4 regions of the Colwellia sp. SU-HH00943 genome follow, and region 1 is predicted to be linked to each of the others. Evidence: predicted binding sites of a transcription regulator. Region 1 holds the regulator's gene; each other region holds the start of a gene.
The links. Region 1 encodes FNR, which switches genes on or off when oxygen is low (the NO sensors DNR and NnrR bind a similar motif). Its sites were predicted from a motif close to TTGATCTAGATCAA; they were not measured.
Positions count from the first base shown of each region.

Region 2: AC27GZ_RS05040 (HP1242/YdcH family protein) is a predicted target of FNR. The motif match lies at 1,796-1,809, and genes of this name have one in related genera.
Region 3: AC27GZ_RS10110 (nitric oxide reductase activation protein NorD) is a predicted target of FNR. The motif match lies at 1,352-1,365, and genes of this name have one in related genera.
Region 4: AC27GZ_RS12090 (FeoA family protein) is a predicted target of FNR. The motif match lies at 1,661-1,674, and genes of this name have one in related genera.

Region 1 covers NZ_BAAJLW010000003.1:134,736-137,927, reverse strand. Annotated here, with positions in the region: gene AC27GZ_RS09140 (heavy metal translocating P-type ATPase) at 1-355, shown strand, start outside; gene ccoS (cbb3-type cytochrome oxidase assembly protein CcoS) at 370-624, shown strand; gene AC27GZ_RS09130 (sulfite exporter TauE/SafE family protein) at 624-1,340, shown strand; gene fnr (fumarate/nitrate reduction transcriptional regulator Fnr) at 1,428-2,147, shown strand; gene uspE (universal stress protein UspE) at 2,294-3,192, shown strand, end outside.
Region 2 covers NZ_BAAJLW010000001.1:1,141,505-1,144,696, reverse strand. Annotated here, with positions in the region: gene AC27GZ_RS05050 (transglycosylase SLT domain-containing protein) at 1-1,081, opposite strand, end outside; gene tusA (sulfurtransferase TusA) at 1,225-1,470, shown strand; gene AC27GZ_RS05040 (HP1242/YdcH family protein) at 1,476-1,721, opposite strand; gene lepB (signal peptidase I) at 1,957-2,616, shown strand; gene glyS (glycine--tRNA ligase subunit beta) at 2,719-3,192, opposite strand, start outside.
Region 3 covers NZ_BAAJLW010000003.1:379,273-382,464, forward strand. Annotated here, with positions in the region: gene AC27GZ_RS10095 (cytochrome c oxidase subunit 3 family protein) at 1-523, shown strand, start outside; gene AC27GZ_RS10100 (cytochrome C oxidase subunit IV family protein) at 575-817, shown strand; gene AC27GZ_RS10105 (hypothetical protein) at 860-1,228, shown strand; gene AC27GZ_RS10110 (nitric oxide reductase activation protein NorD) at 1,429-3,192, shown strand, end outside.
Region 4 covers NZ_BAAJLW010000004.1:96,558-99,749, reverse strand. Annotated here, with positions in the region: gene parC (DNA topoisomerase IV subunit A) at 1-1,561, shown strand, start outside; gene AC27GZ_RS12090 (FeoA family protein) at 1,820-2,044, shown strand; gene feoB (ferrous iron transport protein B) at 2,075-3,192, shown strand, end outside.

The DNA of each region.
Region 1 (3,192 bases):
TGATGCAAAAGTTGTTATGGTGGGAGACGGTGTTAACGACTCACCTGTTTTTGGTGCTGCACATATTTCTATGGCCATGGGCTGTGGTACAGATATAGCCAAAAGTGGTGCCGATGTAATCCTATTAAATGACCAACTATCAAGTGTAAATACCTTAACAAAAGTCGCGCTAAAAACACGTCGTATTATTTTTCAAAACTATTTATGGGCCTTTGGTTATAATGCTATTGTTTTACCGTTAGCAGTTGCTGGCTATATCACACCTTATATGGCGGTAATAGGCATGTCTGCTAGCTCTATTTTGGTTATTACGAACTCACTACGTTTACTAAGAAAAGTTAAACAAGAAAAGTAAAATAAGAGTCTTATATGAGCATAATTTATATTTTAATCCCAATTGCTGTCTTACTTACCTGTATTGGAATTTACTTATTTTTTTGGGCAGTAAAAACTGAGCAATTTGAAGATCTTGAAAAACAAGGGATGAGCATTCTGTTTGATGACAATGAAGATAACACGATAAAAAAAGACAATAATCCAAATACAGTAAACAAAGAACAACAGACGGCCAACGAACACAAACCTGGAATACAAGAGCCTGAAACACAAGAGCAGATAAAATAATGACCCTAGACTTATTGTCTGCTTTTATTGTTGGTTTACTTGGCTCAGGCCATTGTATTACTATGTGCGGCGGTATAACCACTATGCTAACCTCTGCACTCCCTGCTAATAAATATAGCAATCAAGTAATCCCTGTTAATTCTCAAACTCCTCCCTCCCCATCAAGAAATATTACCTTAATTGTTAGTTATAACGTTGGACGGATTATCTCTTATAGTTTTATCGGTGCCATTGTTGGCTATACGGGCTCAATTGCGGCTAAAAATATTGGCTTACCACTGGCTGGATTAAGAATGCTTTCAGCTATTTTTCTTATTCTATTAGGGCTCTATATAGGTCAGTGGTTATTATGGCTTAACCGCATTGAGGCGTTAGGACAAAAACTATGGCGTTATATATCACCTTTAACTAAAAAAGTTATCCCTGTCACAAGCCCTGTAAAAGCACTTTCGTTAGGCGCAATTTGGGGCTGGTTACCTTGTGGTTTAGTATACTCAACACTCACTTGGGCATTGGCCAGTGGCAACGCAATGACCGGGGCTAGCATTATGTTACTTTTCGGCCTAGGTACCCTCCCAGCACTACTAACGTTATCTCTAAGCTTTAACAGTATAAAAAGCCTACTAACCAATTCAAGCTTACGAAAAGTGATGGCGTTAACATTAATATCATTTGGTATTTATAGTTTTATTGTTGCATATCACCACATGTTCTAATACCATAGTCCAGTCCTGTATATTAGGGTTAAGACCTTATTAAAAAAGAGTTTAGGTTATTAAAAACTCTACAAAAAAGAGTAACGCATGCAAAATAAAAGTTGCCCAAGTGCACAGCATATAAAGTGTCAAAACTGCAGTATTAGTGAACTTTGTTTACCTTTTACACTGAATGATCAAGAGCTTAATACGCTAGACGATATTATCGATCGTAAGCGCCCTATCCATAAAGGCGATAAAATTTTTACTGATGGCCAAGAGATGCACGCACTGTATGCAATTCGCTCTGGTACCTTTAAAACTTTTACCGTCAATGAACAAGGTGAAGAGCAAATTACTGGTTTCCACCTAGCTGGCGATTTATTAGGTTTTGATGCTATTGCTGATACTGAACATAAGAGTTTCGCTCAAGCACTTGAAACATCTATGGTATGTGAAATTCCTTATAACAATTTAGATACACTATCTAACACTATGCCGAAACTTAAGAAGCAAGTGTTGCGATTAATGAGTAATGAAATCCGTACCGATCAAGAAATGTTAACGCTGCTAAATCGCAAAAATGCCGAGCAACGGGTTGCCACTTTCTTAGTAAGTTTGAGTGAGCGATATCATGCTCGTGGATTATCTGCCACAGAATTTCGTTTAACCATGACACGTAGTGATATTGGTAATTATATAGGTTTGACGGTTGAAACCATCAGTAGACTTCTAAACCGTTTTCATAAAAATGGTCTAATCAAAGTTGATGGTAAACTCATTACAATTTTAGATATTGATGAACTCATTGATTGCGCAGAGCTATAATCCCTCATAATTCACTAGTGTTACTGACAGTAACACTAGTATCAAATTTTAAATAAATTGATTTAAAACAAGCATTAATTTCATACATTTGCTATAAACTATCTTAGGAATGGTTATATTGTAAATAAACAAAAGTGAGATTAATCATGGAAACCTACCAAAATATCCTCGCCGTTATTGATCCAACAACGGATGAACAGAAAGCCTTAAAAAGAGCCGTTGAATTAGCAGCAAGCATTACTGCTTCGGGTGATAGTAGTGTAAACGTCACTGCATTTTTAACTATCTTTGATTTTTCTTATGAAATGACCACAATCCTCTCTAGTGATGAGCGTGATGTTATGCGCCAATCAGTAATTAAAGATAAAACCCTTTGGCTTGAAAATATTATAAATGAAGTAAAAGGCGATTTAGACATTGACTGCCAAGTGGTTTGGCATAACCGCCCCTTTGAAGCTATTGTCGAAAAAGTAATACAAGATAACTACAACATTGTCATTAAAGGCACTCATCAGCATGACAAGCTCAAATCTGTCGTTTTCACGCCAACTGACTGGCATATATTACGTAAATGCCCTTGCCCTGTACTGTTAGTGAAAGAGCATGCATGGCCAGAGAACGGTAATGTTATTGCTGCATTAAATGTAGGCAGCGATGAAGAAGAGCACCGCTCTTTAAACATAAAAATTACCGAAGAGGCAAAACATTTAGCCTCATTAATTCAAGCGAATGTACACCTAGTAAATTCCTTCCCTGGTACCCCCGTCAACGTGGCGATTGAAATTCCTGAGTTTAACTCAACTGAATACAATGACACTATGCTCAAACATCATCAACAAGCAATGATTTCGCACGCGAACAAATTTGATATCAGCGTCATCAACACGCATGTTGAAGAAGGTTTACCTGAAACGGTCATTGAGCAAGTCGCTGACAAAATAGATGCCGAGCTAGTCGTACTTGGCACCGTAGGAAGAACGGGAATTTCAGCAGCATTGATTGGAAATACCGCAGAGCATGTTATTGACCAGCTAAACTGTGATGT
Region 2 (3,192 bases), on a different contig from region 1:
TAGCAATAAGTGCTCTGGCATACCAATACTTCCATTGTAGATCGTCTTTATGTTGTACGGGTAATTGCTTTAACTCAACTAATAAACGTTGCCAGTCTTGTTGTTTAAGAGCCTGTGAAAGTCGCCATTGCAACATGGATTGATCCAAAGAGGCAAGTTCAAGCTTGTCTAACCATTCTCGCGCTTTACTATGATTTTTTGACGCCAGCGCAACAGCAAACCTTTCTGCTATTTCTACTTGCTGCTTGGAAGTAAAAGTAAATGTTTGTTGCGCCTTTTTATAGCTCTTCAAGGCTGTATCTGGGTAGCGCCAAATTAATCGTTTAAAACCATAGGTTAAAATTTGGGTTTCTCTGACTGATTTATTTGGGAAGTATTTCAGCTTACTTACAATAGAAGGGTCTCGGCGTGTTTTATGCCATAATTTTGCTAAATATTGCTGCTCAGGGGGCAATAGCTTGGTTAAATAAGGAAGTAGTGTGTGCTTTCCGCCATCTGCGGCTAATTCAACTCGCTGCCAAATAACATCGTTGGTTCGATACCCTGTTTTTTGCCAGCGTTCAAATAAAGGATCACAAACCTTATCTTGTGACTTACCCACAACCCATAGTTTAGTCACTTGTGGCAGCACAACACTCTCAGGGAGTCCAGACTGTAGCTGAAATCTTAAGTAGTGGCATGTAAGCTTGGCATTGCTTGTGGGTTTATAAAAATTTAAAAATAATTGTGTCTGCTTCTTTTTTGCTAAATAAGATAGCCAAGCTTTACGTAACGGCCAATCCAGTGGTGTACCTTGATATTTATCTAAAAACTTCATTATCTCTTTTGATGAAGACAAGCGAAGGTTAGCCATCAGTTTTTTCTGATCTAAATAAGGTTGAAGTGGGTAATAATGTAATTGATTATATAAACTCTGATATTCTGCTGAGTTACTTTTATTAACTAGCTTCTCTGCTTTTAAAAACTGTTTTTGTAGCGCTTTATTGACAGTTAAATGTAATGGTTCATTGGCAGAAACCGTTGTACTAATAACTAAAGCTATAACTAGCCAGCACAGCAAATTTATTCTAATTACAGTCATGGGTTTGATATCGTAAACTCTTTAATATTCTCTAGTATAGATTATCTATAAATTTATTAGTTTTAACTACTCTGAATTCGTTTATAGATGCAGTACAATAGCTAGTCTACACCTTTTTTTTAATAAATTAGACTATTTAAGTTATGACAAGCACTATTTTTCAAACTGCCGATCATTTTTTAGACGCTTTAGGTTTACGCTGCCCAGAGCCTGTTATGATGGTGCGTTTAAAAATTAGAAAAATAGCGAGTGGAGAAACCTTATTAATAAAGTGTGACGATCCTTCAACTACCCGTGATATTCCCAGTTTTTGTCGTTTTATGGAACATGAACTTATCGCCAAACAAGTAGCTGAAAAACCGTATTTATACGTAATTAAAAAGCTCTAATTGTTCTAGAGTTCTACTTTTTTCAGCATAAAAAATAACTCATCTTTTAATTTTAAGCGTTGTAGTTTTCTTTTTTCAATATACTCGTCGCTTGTGTTTTCAACACCTTGTTCGATACGAACAACTTCTTGATTGACTTCATGGTAATCTTTAAACAAACGAGCAAAGTGATTATCATTCATTTTTAAGTGATGTATTTCATCATTAAATTCTGGAAATTCGTGGTGTAAATCATGCTTTTCTATGATCATAATTTTCTCCTAACTGATTCAATTATTATTGATACCTTTCAATTAACACTCTACGCCGATATCTATCTAGCTTTTTGATCTAGCACAATACACTTTCCTTTTTCTGTTACTCTTTTTTATCACTTCATTTCCTTCACCCATTATGTCACTCCTTTGTAACTAAATATGTATTTAGCGAACTAGTCGCCAAATACATACTCTATATTTGAGTGTTTAAATTAAAGGATATTCATTGATGAAATCTATCAAACAGCTTTTAAAAAATAATCAGCAATTCGTTGTTTTTATAGTTTTAATGACGGTATTTAGAAGTGCAATCGCTGATTGGTATACTGTGCCAACTGGATCTATGCAGCCAACAATCAAGGAAGGTGATCGAATCGTGGTCAACAAAATGGCTTACGATTTACGTCTGCCTTTTAGTCAACTTTCCCTTTTAAAAACAAGTGAGCCTCAACGTGGTGATATTGCAGTGTTTGAATCTAAAGCTGCAGATAACAGGCTTATCAAACGTGTTATTGGTCTTCCTGGTGATGTAATTAGTATGAGGGATGAAAAGTTATTTATTAACGGTAAACCTGTGCTTTATTCTCCGTTAAATCAGGATTCAAACCAACTTTTTAGTATTGAACATTTAGGTGTCGTCAAACATGCTATTAAGGTTGATAGTAATAAGAGTAATCAACTGAGTAACTTTAATGCCGTTACAGTGCCTAGTAACCATTATTTAGTGCTTGGCGATAACCGTCGAAATAGCGCTGATTCACGTGTCTATGGCTTCGTTCCTCGTCATGAATTGAAGGGAAAAGCAATCAGCATCGCCTTTTCACTTAACTATGAAAACTATTACCTTCCTCGTGCTAATCGATTTTTTAAAGATCTATATAATATATGATACGCTCAATTAGCTGATACTTTTCTACTTTACTGATTAGCAGGCATAAAAAAGGGCATTTTGTTATGCCCTTTTCATTTTAAAGCTTTGCTAGCTCGTGCTTTATTGCAGTAGTGAGATATCTGCTATTGCAAAGAAGCTATTACGAATTTCGTTTAATAAAGTTAATCTATTTACTTTTACCGCTTCATCATCGCTCATAACCATCACACTATCGAAGAAAGTATCTATAGGTGTTTTCAACGCTGCTAACTCTGTTAATGCTGCTTGATAGTTTTTATCTGCGACTAAAGGTGCAACTTTTAAACTTATCGTTTCAAAAACGGCAAATAAATCTTGCTCAGCCTGTTCGCTTGCTAAATCTGATTTAAATGCCTCGTAAAGCTGCCCATCAAACTTCGCCAAAATATTACCAACACGCTTATTTGCTGCTGCAAGTGTTGCTGCTTCCGGTAAACCACCAAAAAAGCTCACTGCTTTAATACGTTTATCAAAATCTAATGGCGCACTTGGTTTTTTCGCTAAAACAGCATTAATAACATCAACTGCTATTCCTTGCTCTTGATAAAAGGCACG
Region 3 (3,192 bases), 240 kb from region 1:
GTGGTTTTTTATTTTGGCTGAACTCACTGTTTTTGCAATCTTATTTATCGGTTTTGCTATTGCAGAGCAACTAAATATTGAGATGTTCAGTTTAGGGAAAGCTGAATTACACCAAAATGCAGGGTTAATAAATACTATTGCTTTGATCACCAGCAGTTATTTTGTCGCTATCGCACTCAATGCTATGTATCAAAATCGTGGTAATAAAGCGGCGAACTTACTGCTTGTGGCTTTACTTTTTGCCTGTATTTATATTTTTGTGAAAATTTGGGAATATTTTTCTTTATTTGAATTAGGTATAGACATTGAAACTAATACCTTTTTTACTTTGTATTTTATGATCACTTTTTTCCATTTAATGCACGTGCTTTTGGGTATGGTTATTTTGGGGTTTGTTGGTGTTAAAGCGTTTAAAAATGGTTATAACAAAACCAATATTTCTGGCTTTGAATCAGGTGCGAGTTATTGGCATATGGTTGATATGCTTTGGATTATTCTTTTCCCAATTATTTATGTTATTTGATGAAAGATGATTTTGCTAAAGTATAAAAGTTTAACCCGTAGAATATTAACCATGAGTTGGTTATTTTTACTCATTTTAACCCTTATTTCTGTGGGGATAGGTGAGTTACTTGAGGTGTTTTCAAAGAGTAACCATTTATTGATTATCTGTGTTTTATTGATAACCTGTTTAAAAGGGCAACAAATAACAGATATTTTTATGGAGTTAAAACATGCACCAACACTTTGGAGAAATTTGCTGTTAACCTATGTTATTGTATTACCAATTATCATTGCACTAATTTATCTAATATAATTACTTAGTCGACAACTAGCGATATAAAGGCAGGTTTAGTCTATGAAGTCTAATGAAAACAACAGCTTTGCGATAATCTACCAGTCTTTATATTTAGCAAATCTATTACTGTTACCCCTCCTGAGTTTCTTCGTTTTACTGTATTACTTGTACAAGTCATCTCAAGGAAAATCAAATAAAATTCACTTATCAAACTATAACAAAATACACTTATATCGAAGTATTCAACTCTCAGCATTTGCAGGTGTATTACTTGCTATCGCGCCAATATTTTATCTGTTTTATTCAAGCCAATTTAGTACCTCGTTAATGATTGTTATATTTTATTTTGTCACGATGCATGCTTGCTTTGTTTTAATAGGCATGTTCAATTTAGCGCGAGCCATGGCAAAAAAACTCCCTATTTTTTAAGTAGCTTTGAGCTCTTTACTTTTGCTGCTTACTTTTGTGGCTTAAATTAGCGGTTTTACTTCCGTGCCTTGGCTTCCTTTTTTAGTTTGTGATTTATTTAGCTTGTCTTTAAACACTAATCATTTGATACACATCACATTGCGGGGATAAATACTTGCTACAATTTGGCTATGAAAAATAGTTAAATTACTGGAATTTTAATGGAAGAGTGGGTTGGTGGTCTTTGGCATAAATATATCACTCGAAAAGCTAATCCTGAATATGATCTGGCTAGAGTCACCTTTGATGAAGTCAGTAAATCAGTGGGGGTCGTGTTTAGAGCGTTGGGCGGTAATGCGGTAAAGCGTGTAGAAGCGGCAAGCGCACGAGAATATTTAACAAGAAAAAGTTTTTTACAAAAAATATCAGGTGACAATCAACAGATTTCTCTAGCATGGCAAGATGATGAAAGCTTACGATTACCCGAATCACTCGCCATTTTTGAACAGAAATCTCTTAACTACGATTTATATATTTGGTTGGCAGTACTGGCTGCAAATCATCAAGGAAAGTTCAATCATTGGGCAAACGACAATCAATCACTTGTTGTGAATGTTTTGGAAAAATTTCCATCAATGCGCTTACGTTACCAAAAATTAGCTAAAGCTTTTGTTGATCAAAGACCTGCTATTGATGATCTACCAATAGCTGAGCAAGCAATGGAGAAAGCCATTGTTCAAGCTTTATTAAAACCTGGAACAGTGACTGAATTTCCCTTAGTTAATTTTGCGCCAAAAGCTGTGTTCTTATGGTTATATCCTTCAGCAAAAGCCGATAGTTTAGTTAGCCCTGAGTATAAAGAATCCCCTGAAACATCAGAAAGCAATCAACAAAATAAAATCACCAAAAAAACAGAAACCAGTCGTAAAAAAGCTGAGCGGGTTGATTCACCCAATGAAAAGCACGGTATGATGATTTTTCGTTTAGAGAGTATGTTTTCTTGGAGTGAATTCTCTAAGCTAGATCGTGGTTGTGATGATAGTGATGATGATGAAGATAGCCAAAGTACCATAGAAGATTTAGATGTAATTACTTTATCAAAACAACAAGAACAGCAAAGAAGTGGGCAAATTAAGATAGATTTAGATCTACCTTCTGCTTCTGAAGATGATATTCCCTTGGGAGATGGCATCTCTTTACCTGAATGGGAATATAAAAAGCAACAATTACAACCGGATAGATGTTTATTACAGCCTATGCTTCCTCGAGATGCTAAGCCACAAAAGTTACCGATAAAACTACAAAAGTTAGCAAAAACAATACAAGCACAATTTGAACAATTACGTAGTGTACGCTACTGGCTAAAAGCACAACCACAAGGTGAAGAGTTAGATTTAGGCGCATGGTTGGATTTTCATGTTGAAAGTAAAATGTCGGCAACAGCTGAAAAAGGCTTGTTTAAATCATTTCGTGGTAATAACCGTGACTTATCATGTCTTTTGCTTGCCGACTTATCTATGTCGACAGATGCTCATCTAGACAATGAACATCGTGTTATTGACGTTGTACAAGACAGCTTATTACTATTTGGCGAGGCTTTACAATCGGTAGGCGATAATTTTGCTATGTATGGCTTTTCATCAGTAAAACGCCATAACGTACGTTTTACCATGTTGAAAAACTTTAATGAGCCCTATAGCGATCATGTTCGTGGCAGAATACAAGCAATTCGTCCAGGGTTCTACACTAGAATGGGCGCAGCTATTAGACAAGCAACCAAAGTTATTGAAGAGCAAAAAAGTACTGAGAAATTATTATTAATTTTAACTGATGGTAAACCTAATGACATTGATCATTATGAAGGACGTTTTGGTATTGAGGATACACACCAAGCCATTTGTGAAGCTAAAAAACTGGGCATTAAACCCTTTTGCATCACGATTGATACCGATGCTCAAGCCTATTTACCCTACTTATTTGGTAAT
Region 4 (3,192 bases), on a different contig from region 1:
AATGCGTGCCGTATATGACGTTGAGCAGGGTGATATTGTTATTACAGCTTTACCTCATCAAGCTTCTGGCGGCAAAATACTTGAACAAATTGCGGCACAAATGACCGCGAAAAAGCTGCCTATGGTGGTAGACCTTCGCGATGAGTCTGATCATGAAAACCCTGTACGATTAGTGATTGTGCCTCGCTCTAACCGAGTAGATACTGAGCAATTAATGCAACATTTATTCGCCAGTACCGATTTAGAAAAAAATTACCGCGTCAACATCAATATGATAGGTCTTGATAGTCGACCCGCGGTGAAAAATTTGCGTGAAATTTTAACGGAATGGTTAGAATATCGTCGTGAAACTGTGCGTCGTCGTTTGCAGTACCGATTAGACAAAGTGTTGGCTCGTTTACATATTTTAGATGGCTTATTAATTGCCTATCTTAATATTGATGAAGTTATTGAAATTATTCGCAATTTTGATGACCCAAAAGCAGAGTTAATGTCACGGTTTAGTTTATCTGAAATTCAAGCAAACGCTATTTTAGAAATCAAATTACGCCAATTAGCTAAGCTTGAAGAAATAAAAATTAAAGCTGAGCAAGATGAACTAAATAAAGAGCGTGAGCATTTAGAAAAAGTACTTAATTCAAAAGCACGTATGAACACGCTGATGAAAAAAGAAATTTTGGCAGCGGCTGAACAATATGGTGATGAGCGTCGCTCTAAACTTGTCGAGCGTAGTGAGGCAAAAGCATTAACGCAAAAAGATTTAGTACCAAGTGAACCAGTGACCATTGTTGTTTCGGATAAAGGCTGGGCTCGTTGTGCTAAAGGACATGATATTGATCCTGCGGCCATGAACTATAAAGCAGGCGACAGTTATTTATGCAGTGCAAAAGGGCGAAGTAATCGTCCGGTAGCATTTTTTGACTCATCTGGCCGAGCTTTCACAACTGATGCCCACACGTTACCGACAGCCCGAAGTCAAGGTGAGCCATTAACTGGGCGCTTCAACTTGTCTGCTGGCGAAACATTTGTGCACTGCGTTATGGCAAACGATGAAGATAAGTATTTGCTTGTTAGTGATGCAGGCTATGGCTTTATCAGCTCTTTCAGTGACATGATTTCACGAAATAAAAATGGTAAGGCGATGATTTCATTGCCGCCTGCTGCTAAGGTCATGACCCCACAAACGATTGACGATATTGATAGCGATTGTTGCTTAACCATTACTACAGAAGGGAGAATGCTTGTTTTTCCAGTGAAAAACTTGCCAATGTTAAGCAAAGGTAAAGGTAACAAAATCATAAATATTCCTTCAGCGCGAGCAAAATCTCGTGAAGAGTTTGTAACCTTATTAGCCATAGTCCCTGAAGGCGCAGCGGTGACTTTACATGCTGGAAAACGTAAACTGACCCTAAAAGCTAGTGATATAGAGCATTATCGTGGTGAACGTGGGCGTCGAGGAAATAAACTTCCTCGTGGCTTACAGCGCGTAGATAAGGTAGTTGTTGAAGCTGTTACGCCATTACAGGCAACTCAAGAAGAAGTTGATAGCAGCGAAGATTAGTGGACTAATAAACACTTTTATAAGTGATATTTTTTCATCTGATTAAAAACAAAAACACTTTGAGGCTTACGCCTTAAAGTGTTTTTTTTGAATACTTCCTTGATCCCTATCAAAAGCCCCTATTTATGAACATTGTTTTCATTGTCAGTGCTCAGCGCTTTGTGTAGAATCGTTAATAATAGTAATTCTCATTAACTTTAACTGCGTATAGTACTTAGGTTATTAAGGATTTAATTGTGTTAATAGACAGGTGAAGCCATGACATTAGTGGATTTAAGTAAAAATCAGGTAGCCAAAATTAGTGCTTTACCGCTTGATGAAACCCTAGCATCTCAATTATTAGAACAAGGTTTTACTTTACGCACTAAAGTCACGCTTGCCCATAAAGCGCCTTTTAATGGTCCACTCGCGTTTAAATTACATAATACTAAAATAAGTCTTCAGCGCTCTGTTGCAGAGCAAATAAAAGTAGTTTGCCTTTAAACTATTGATAATTTTTTATGAGTTTCCTTTATGAGTTGTTGTAATACTGATTCGCATGACGAACAGTCCCCTTTATTATCTTTAAAAAATAAACACTTTGCTTTAGTGGGTTTTGCAAACTCAGGAAAAAGTACCTTATTCAATGTCTTGTCCGATAAAAAACAAAAAGTAGGTAACTTTTCTGGTGTTACTGTTGCCAGTAAACAGTCGTCGATTACTCTACAAGGTCAACCTGCAACACTGTCTGACTTACCAGGTTTAAGTTCATTAACAAAGCGTGGAGAGCAGGGGGAAGACCTTTCAATTTCTCAAGCGTTTATCACTGAAAAACATATAGATTGTTTGATTAATGTTATTGATATTAATCAATTATCGAGACAGCTTTATTTGACGATGCAGTTACTTGAATTAGGCGTTCCTATGATAGTGGTGCTTAATAAAGTGGATAAGCAAGATGAACTTAGTCTTGATATAGATAAATTAAGTGAAGAACTAGGTTGTCCGGTATTTATTTTAAGCGCCAAAAAAACTGATGCTTTAGCTGTTTTTGAGCAAGGCTTGACTGACTCTTTACCTAAATTAAGTGACTGTAATAAAATAAAAAAAACAGACTTTTCTGAGCGAAATACCAGTATTCAAGCTAAGCAAGATTATATTTTAGATATGTTAAGTCGCGCTAATGCTAGTGTTTCACATAGTATTAACTTTAGTGATCGGCTTGATAATTTTGTTTTGCATCCAATCGCGGGTGTCCCAGTATTTTTAGGCATGATGTATTTACTCTTCATGTTTGCGATTAATGTTGGTGGCGCTTTTATTGATTTTTTTGATATTCTCAGCGGCACAATATTCGTTTCTTATCCTTTGCACTTTCTTGCGCCGCTAGACTTACCTCAATGGCTGTTAACCATCGTTGAGGGTGTCGGCGCAGGCATACAAACTGTTGCGACTTTTATTCCTGTTATTGTTTGTTTATTTATTGGCTTGCTGATATTGGAAACTTCGGGTTATTTGGCCAGAGCAGCATTTGTTGTTGATAGTGTTATGCAGAAAATCGGCTTACCTGGTAAGGCCTTTGTACCACTGATAGTTGGTTTTGGCTGTACTGTACCTGCTGTTATGGCAACTCGAGTTTTAGATAGTGAGCG